DNA from 2 places in the Pseudomonas sp. 05N431 genome. Region 1 is predicted to be linked to the other one. Evidence: riboswitches for the same ligand, from Rfam matches in the RefSeq annotation. Region 1 holds a riboswitch; the other holds the start of a gene.
The links. A riboswitch is a leader RNA that binds a small molecule or an ion and turns the genes downstream of it on or off. The one in region 1 is predicted to bind manganese.
Positions count from the first base shown of each region.

Region 2: another riboswitch for manganese. It lies ahead of AC1DIG_RS15380 (TMEM165/GDT1 family protein); the one in region 1 lies ahead of AC1DIG_RS00040 (sodium:calcium antiporter).

Region 1 is NZ_JBFTMN010000001.1:4,327-8,743, forward strand. It holds gene AC1DIG_RS00025 (cupin domain-containing protein) at 1-53, opposite strand, end outside; gene AC1DIG_RS00030 (ester cyclase) at 199-756, opposite strand; gene AC1DIG_RS00035 (LysR family transcriptional regulator) at 860-1,783, shown strand; gene AC1DIG_RS00040 (sodium:calcium antiporter) at 1,787-2,794, opposite strand; yybP-ykoY riboswitch at 2,813-2,973, opposite strand; M-box (ykoK) riboswitch at 3,350-3,524, shown strand; gene AC1DIG_RS00045 (magnesium transporter) at 3,670-4,417, shown strand, end outside.
Region 2 is NZ_JBFTMN010000008.1:5,057-9,473, forward strand. It holds gene AC1DIG_RS15370 (methyl-accepting chemotaxis protein) at 1-513, opposite strand, end outside; gene AC1DIG_RS15375 (M48 family metallopeptidase) at 788-1,606, shown strand; gene AC1DIG_RS15380 (TMEM165/GDT1 family protein) at 1,759-2,343, opposite strand; yybP-ykoY riboswitch at 2,432-2,555, opposite strand; gene AC1DIG_RS15385 (class I SAM-dependent methyltransferase) at 2,595-3,593, opposite strand; gene AC1DIG_RS15390 (2-hydroxyacid dehydrogenase) at 3,627-4,417, opposite strand, start outside.

The DNA.
Region 1 (4,417 bases):
AGTAACTTCACCGCAACACCTTTCGTTTCAGGTGCAACTTGTTCGTTGCTCATCGTGCTCTCCTCTCTGTGCAGGCAGGGCCTGACTGGAAGTAAACACCCTAAAAGGCTAACCGGGTACCCTATCGTAACGCTTCGGGCTTCAAGCCAGAGCGTGACCGACCGTTTCACGGTCACGCGCAACGATCTCCTGATCCCCTTACTTCACCATGCCGAGCTGTTGCAGCAGGGGCAGGTTATCTTCGAGATGCCAGTTCTCGGCAATACGACCTTCGACGACGCGGTAGATGTCCGTCGCGATGAAATCGATCGTCTGCCCTGTGCCCTGAACGCCCTTGAACTGGCCGGTAAAGTGACCGGTGAAACGCAAATGAGCGATGACCCGGTCGCCGACCACCATCATCTGCTCCACTTCACACTGGATATCAGGAATCGCCGCATGCATGGTTTTCGATGCCGCGATCGGTCCGGTGATGCCTTGGGGGCGACCTGGCGGCAGTGTCGAATCCTTGAAGTCGGGTGTCAGGGCGGCGCGAGCGAGCGCTTCGTCGCCGGTGGTCCAGAACGTGCCATAACGGCGTGCGGCCAGGATCTGCGCCTCGACCTGCGCCTTTGCAAGGCTATGGTCGACGATCACCGTGCGGGGCTCGACGAGCGGATCGGTCGCGGCGAAGACGGGGCTCACCGCGACGGCGGCCAGGGAAGAGAGCAACCAGCAACGTGCGTGGGTCAGGCGTGCAACAGGGATAAGTGACATCAGGAGTCTCCAATCGTTGATTGATGTCGCTATTCTGTGCAGGTCTCGTTTATTTGATAATTGACGTACTATTTGAATCACTTTCAAAAACTATCGAAATATCATGGACTACCTGGGCGACATCAGGCTGTTTGTCGAAGCCGCCAATCTGGGCGGATTATCGGCCGCCGGCCGCAAACTCGGACTATCCCCCGCTGCCGCCAGTGCGCGCCTCGTCAAGCTCGAATCGGTGTTGCATACGCGTCTGTTCGAGCGCACGACACGCCACCTGCGCTTGACGGATGAGGGGCAGGCGTATTTGGCCTATTGTCAGCAGGCACTCCAGGCACTCGACGATGGCCATGCCTTTCTACAGGCCGGGAAAAGCGTTGTGGGGGGCAAGATACGAATTTCCGCAACCTCGGATTTCGGTCGTAACGTGCTGAAGAACTGGCTTGACCGGTTCAACACGCAATACCCCGAGGTGAAGTTCGCGTTGGTGCTGTCGGATTCGCTGTCGCATTTGTTGCAAGACGATATCGATCTCGCCATCCGGTTCGGTGTGCCGCCGGACAGCTCCTTCGTTGCCCGGCCCTTGGCACCCAACCGGCGCATGTTGTGCGCATCGCCCGACTATCTGGCAAAGCATGGCGCCCCCGAGCACCCACGGGATCTGGAGCGTTTCGACTGTATTGTCCTCAACTCTGTTGCCGGACCCGCGAACGACTGGCGCTTCACCCGCAATGGCAAAGTCGACAGTTATACGGTCCCGCTCGCAAACGCTCGCGAGACGAATGACGGCGCGGTCGCCCGAGAATGGGCGGTTCACGGTTACGGCATTGCGATGAAATCACTGTGGGATATTGGCACAGACCTGCGAGCAGGACGCTTGAAGATCCTGTTGCCGGAGTGGCGAACTGCGGAGGCGCCGGTACATGCCCTGTATCAACGCAACCGGTACATGGCGCCCCGCGTACGTGCCCTACTCGATTTTCTGGTCGAGCGCTTTGCAGAAGAGTCCAACCACCTGGACGACTACTTGAGCTGACAGCTACGCCAGATCAAAAACCTTCAAAAGGACTGCAAAGAGGATGTACAGCAATACCATCGATGCCAATAGCCAGCGCGAAATGATGCCCTTTCGGAAAGCGAAGAACATGATGCCCACACCTATCAGGGTGATGATTGCGGCCAGAACCAGCGACTTGTCCAGCGCCCAAGGTGTAAAGAACAGCCCGAATGCAGTGGGCACTGTGGCCTGAATCATCATGGCGCCACTGATGTTGGCCAAGGCCAGTCGGTGTTTACCCTGCCGAACCCAAATGATCGCATTCAGCGTTTCAGGTAGTTCGGTGGCAATTGGGCTTAGCAACAGGGCCAGCAATTGAGGGTGAATACCCAGCATGGGGCCCAGGGCATCGAGTTGTCCGACAAAGAAGTGAGAGGCTGCGAAGATAACCGCCAATGCAATCAGCGTTTGAATCACCGCCGCCGAGGTCGACGGAGTTGCTTTGCCTGGCGCAAGTTTCAGGGGCTCGAGTTCATGCTCTTCTTCATCCTGCTCACCACGCATTTCCTTCCAGAAATACGCCGCATAGGCCGCCAGGAAAAGAATACCCAGCCATGGTTTGTAGGCGAACACGACAAGACCGAGCGCAATCTTCGCCACAAAAATGACGAGGAACCATCCTTGATCGCGGCTGAGTCGTTTGAAGTCCTGACGGATGGCCTCGGTATTCGCCAGGCGCTGACGACACAGCAAGAGCGTCACGCCGACTACGGCATAGGCGATCGTCGCCAAAACCAGAGGGCCGCCAAGTGCAGCACCGACACCGAGGGACTTCTGCTCTGGCGTGTCGCCAAACACAACGGCAATGAATGTGATGACACTTTCGGGTAACGCCGTACCGAAGGCCGCCAGAATGGATCCTGTGGCTTGTTGCCCAACCGCAAGTTTGCGACCGACCCACTCGACGCCATTAACGAAGTATTCACAAGCCAGATAGATGACAACCGCGGAGCCCAACAGCAACGCAAACGTCATGGGCATTGAATGCATGAGAAAACCTGAGGGGCCGGACACAAGAGCCAATGGTTCAGACACCCGCGTCCGACCCACAGACAGGTATCTTCACCAATGGTCTTGCCAAGTCATATGACCGGTCACGCCATGGCTTGCGAGCCAAGTATGTTGACGTGACCCCTTCTGGAAACGAAGGCGGCTACTCCCCAAGGGAGCGGCGATCCTAAAGATCAAGCACACATGCGTCAACGGCTTAGTTGCGAATTTTCAAACTCAGGAGTTCATTACTTTGTGTCAGCCCCATATATAGCTAGAGCAGGCGGTACTTTAAATGCTCGACACAAGCATTTGTAACATTCCATGTCTTAAAAATGCTTCAGCAGCAATTTCTGAATGAACGCTGAACACTATCCATCGAGTGGGTTACAGCAAAAGCAATCCCTCTTATTCTTGTTTCGGAAGTAATCCTTCAGGGGGGGTTATCAAACATTCTTTAATGGCAATTAATATTCAGGAGGTGATTAAACAGCAGCAAACTCACACCGGCGTTGCCCGACTCCAGATCGGCACCGCCCTGGTTTATTTAATGTTGCAGTATCTCGTTCGGCGAGGCTCCTGTACAAACACAGGTCACTGATCTGACGACGTCGAGAGACGCCCAAGGTTAAGACAGGCTCTATCGGATTAAGGTTTAGCCCAAGTGACTTCCGGCCGGAATGGCCCGGATACGTTGTACAGTGCCAAAACCTAGACGTGGAGATCGCTTTCTGCACTCTCTTCTCTGGTTTACGCCCCTATGTGAGAACTGTTTGTGGTCAAAACAGCTACGGGGACTACCTCAAATGTCAATGGCAAGCGCTACCCCTTCCACCTTCAAGGATATCCGCCTGAAAGACACAGTAGTGTCTTACATGAGCCCTCTGCTCATCACCGTGACCGGCAACATGACGGTCAGCCAGGCCAGGGAACATCTGCTCAAACAACTGCCGGACGATGATATTCCGGCCCACATCTTTGTCACCGACCCGCGCAGCGCTTTGCATGGCCAGCTGTCGGTGAAAACACTGCTCACCGAGAAAAACACTGACCTTTGCGTCCGCGATCTGATGATGCCCATCCGCTTTTCGGTTTCGCCGAATCAGCTCCGGCACGATGTTGCACCCGAACTGATCGAGAAAGGCGTGGACATCGTTCCCGTGGTCAGCGAAGGCCGGCTATTGGGCGTGTTGTATGAAAAAGAAATCGCGACGCTGATTCAGGATGAAGGCACCGACGATGCTCAACGCCAGGGTGCCAGCCTGCCGCTGGAAACGCCCTACCTCAGCACCAGCCCGTGGAGTTTGTGGAAAAAGCGCTTGCCGTGGCTACTGCTGCTGTTTCTCGCCGAAGCCTACACCAGCACCATCTTGCAGGTATTTGAAGAGCAACTGGAAGCCGCCATCGCCCTGGCCTTCTTCATCCCCCTCCTGATCGGCACTGGCGGCAACAGCGGCACCCAGATCACCTCCACATTGGTACGGGCCATGGCCCTGGGCGAAGTCAGCCTGCGCAATGTCGGCACGGTGCTGCGCAAGGAAGTGACCACCTCCTTCATGATCGCACTGGCCATCGGTGTCGTGGCGTGGATCCGGGCGTGGATGCTGGGAGTGGGATCGGAAA
Region 2 (4,417 bases), on a different contig from region 1:
CAGCTTGTCGACGCCCAGAGTACCGTCGTCGTTGCGGAACCACCACGGCAGGAAGCGCCCGGTGGTGGCGTCGATGCCGACCGTTTTGCTGCCGATGTAGGCCGCGTCATTGTGATCCAGTGCGTTCGGTTCCCAGCCGATGTAGGTGCCGAGAATCTTCGGATTCTTCGCGACGTTTTCCTTGATCAGGCTGATCAACTGCTCGCGGCTGAGGGTAAGCGCCGGTTTGCCGTCGGCATCCTGGGAGCCGATCAAGGCGTTGACCCGAACCAGCCCGCCGGCGATCAGCAGGGGCGCTTCGAGTTCGCGCTGGATCTGGCTGACCTGGGTTTGCGCCAGTCCACGCAGGCGTTGTTCGATGACTTGCTCGAATTGCGCCTGGGTCCGCTGCTGGACCATTTCCTGGGTGCGCGCGCCGGAAAACAGTGCATACAGCACCAGCGCAGCCACCACGCTGAGCACGATGGCGCCGGCAAGCGCGGCGACGGAAAACTGGATCGACTTGAATTTCATAGGGGCTCCGGACGCAGGATGACGTCTGCCGAGCTGTATCGGCGGAGATAGGGCGGTCCATGAGCAGGTTTTTTGTCGATGACTGTTTTTGATCTGTGCAGGTCGCATAGAGACAGGTGTCAGGCCCGCGTGCTTCGGGCGCGCGGGGGGTTATGAATTTATTGCGACAATAAAATGGAATGTATCGGTAAATGCCGTGCAACACGTCTGTTGTATCTGGCGCCGATACAATGCACCGCCTAGGATACGCGGCATGTTTTCAGGGAGTGTTTTCATGAGCAAGAGTTTGGTTTTGTGTGCGCTGGGTGCAAGTCTGCTGCTCAGTGGTTGCCAATCGGTCAACACCACCAACGGCGGCGCGGTGGGCGTGGAGCGCAAGCAGTACATGTTCAGCATGCTGTCGAGCGATGAGGTCAACCAGATGTATGCCCAGTCCTACCAAAAGACGGTGGGTGAGGCGAGCAACAAGGGTGTGCTGGACAAGAACAGCAGCGAGACCAAACGGGTCCAGGCGATTGCCAATCGGCTGATTGCGCAGGCACCGGTCTTCCGGCCGGATTCGGCGCAGTGGCAGTGGGAAGTCAACTTGATCAAGAGTGACGAGCTCAACGCCAACTGTGGTCCTGGCGGCAAGATCATTTTCTACACCGGGCTGATCGACAGCCTGAAGCTCACCGACGATGAAATCGCTGCGGTCATGGGCCATGAAATCGCTCACGCCCTGCGCGAGCATGGTCGTGAAGCGATGTCCAAGGCCTATGGCATTGAGATGGCCAAGCAGGGCGCGGGTGCCTTGCTCGGGTTGGGGCAGGACACCCTGGCATTGGCCGACACTGTGGCCAACTACGGCATGACCTTGCCCAACAGCCGCGCCAATGAAAACGAGGCCGATCTGATTGGCCTGGAACTGGCCGCCCGTGCCGGTTACGACCCGAACGCGGCGATTACTCTGTGGGACAAAATGAACAAGGCTTCCGAAGGTTCGCCGCCAGAGTTCATGAGCACTCACCCGTCCTCCAGCAGCCGGGTTGAGTCGCTAAAGGCAGCGATTCCGAAAGTCATGCCGCTTTACCTGAAGGCCAAAAAGTCCTGATGGTTTTATATCGTCAGTAATGGCCTCATCGCGAGCAAGCTCGCTCCCACAGTTGATCTTCAGTGGATACAAAATCCGCGAATGATAGAGATCCAGTGTGGGAGCGAGCTTGCTCGCGATGAACGATGACGCGGTCTTACTGACCTATCGCATTACACCCACCCGCTACTCTGCATCGCCTTGTACACCGCCACGATGGCCAGGATGAAGAACGCCGACGCTGCCAGGCGGCGGATCAGGGTCAGGGGCAGTTTGTCCGCGGCAAAATTACCTGCCAGCACCACCGGCACGTTGGCAATCAGCATGCCGAGCGTGGTGCCGATGATCACCAGCCACAGCTCAGGGTACTGAGCGGCGAGCATCACAGTGGCGATCTGGGTCTTGTCACCGATCTCGGCGAGGAAGAACGCAATCAGCGTGGTCAGGAACGGCCCGAATTTGCGTGCGGTGCTGGCTTCGTCCTCATCCATCTTGTCCGGCACCAGGGTCCACAGCGCCGTCGCGGTAAAGCTTGCGGCGAGGATCCAGTGCAACGTCGCATCCGAGAAAAAACTCCCGAACCAGGCACCTACAGCCCCCGCAGCCGCGTGGTTGGCCAGGGTTGCAGCGACGATACCGGCGATGATCGGCCAGGGTTTGCGAAAGCGTGCGGCGAGAATAAGCGCGAGCAATTGCGTCTTGTCGCCGATTTCGGCCAAGGCAACGACTGCGGTGGGAACGAGCAGAGAATCCAGCATCAGGGTTTTCCTAAGGGGCGGGTCGACACGGCTATGACACGTACAGCCTCCCCGCCCCGGGTAAGGTGTGCGTGTCATAGGTCTTGTCAAACCCTGCGATCCGTCTGTGCGGTCGCTTGGGTCGCATACGCCATGGTCTGAGGACCAAGTATGTTGACGTATGCCGGACGAGCATGGCGCTCGTGGGAGACTACTCCCCTAGGACGGAGCGGATTCTGCCTAGGCAAAATCCATTCGGCAAGCGCTAATTTCTAGCCGCGCTTGGCCCGATAGATCCGGAAACCCTGACCTTCGGCCTTGATCGCACACACACCGAGATGCTCCTCGATCAGCGGCTGATATTTCAGGAAGCTGTTGGCCACCAGGCGCAGTTCGCCACCGTTTTTCAGATGTTTGGCTGCTTTTCGCAGCAGATTCTCCGTGGCGTGATAATCGGTATGAACCCCGACATGGAACGGCGGATTGCTCAGAATTGCGCTCAAACCCATCGGCGCAGCGTCGATGCCATCGCCGGTCAGCACCTCGGCTTCCAGACCGTTGGCGGCCAATGTCAGGCGACTGCTGGCGGCGGCGAACGCATCAACGTCGAGCAGGGTGACGGTGTTGTGTGGATAACGCCGTTTCACCGCCGCGCCCAACACACCGGCACCACAACCGAAGTCGAGCAAGTGACCGCTTGGCAGTTTGTCCAGGTGTTCGAGCAGCAGGGCGCTGCCGCGATCCAGTCGACCGTGACTGAACACGCCGGGCAGGCTGATGACTTTCAGTGGACCTTCAGCCAGCGGCAGTTCGTATTCCTGCGCCAGGCTTTCCAGCGATTTGGCCTCGGGCGCGTTGGCCACGGTGACCTGCCAGAGCTGGCAGTGGCGTGCGCTGTCGAGCTTGCGCGGTTTGCCAAAGGGGTTCAGCTGTTTGGCCGCGCCTTCGATGCCGCTGCGTTTTTCACCCACCAGGTACAGCTCACGACCGGCCAGGCGCGAGGCGAGGGCGTTGAGGATGTAATCGGTCAAATCCTTGGATTTGGGCAGGAACACCACGGCTGTTTCAAACTCGCGGCTTGGAGCATTCACGCCAAAGTGGCTGCGCTCGGCAAAGCGTGCGTCCAGCGCCGCCTGGTCGCCTGCATGCCAGCACCAGCCGTGAGCGTTGGGCAATTTGCCGAGCAAGTCATCGGCGGGCAAACCGGCCAGCAACAACTCGCCTTGAAACAACTCGGCCTGACGAAGCAGTACTTCACTGCGCGGATCCATACTCTGCTCCTTGAAAAAAAGTGCGGCAGTTTATCAACTGACGACCCGCCGCGCTGTACCGCTGAAGAAGCCTTGAGCGTTTTCGGTCAGTTGACCGACGATCCGCTGCCGCGCTTCGCGGCTGCCCCAGGCGTTGTGCGGGGTGACGATCAAGCGCGGGATGTCGGCGGCCAACAGCGGATTGCCGGCGGTGGGGGGCTCGACACTCAGGACGTCAGTCGCCGCGCCGCCCAGATGCCCGGTGCGCAAGGCATCGGCCAGGGCCTGTTCATCGATCAGCCCACCGCGTGCGGTGTTGACCACAAAGGCGCCGGGTTTGAGCAGCGCCAGTTCACGGGCACCGATGAAGTTGCGGGTATGTTCGTTGAGCGGGCAGTGCAGGGTCAGCGCGTCGATTTGCGGCAGCAGTTCATCCAGCGGCAAGCGGTCGGCGCGGGCCGGGCGCCCTGGTAATTGACCGAGCAACACACGCATGCCAAAGGCCTCGGCCAGCCGCGCGACAGCGCCACCCAATTCACCATGGCCGAGCAGTCCGAGGGTTTTGCCTTCGAGCTCGACGATCGGGAAATCCAGCAAGCAGAACTGTTTGGCCTGCTGCCAGCGACCTTCAGCGACGGCTTTCTGATAGTCGCTCAGGCGGGTGGCGAGGTTCAGTAGCAACATGATCGTGTGCTGCGCCACCGACGGCGTGCCGTAACCCTGGCAGTTGCTCACGGTAATCCCTTGGGCGCGGGCGGCGGCCAGGTCGACGTTGTTGGTGCCCGTGGCGGCGATCAGGATCAGCTTCAGTTCGGGGCAGGCCTTGAGGGTTTCGGCGTTCAGCA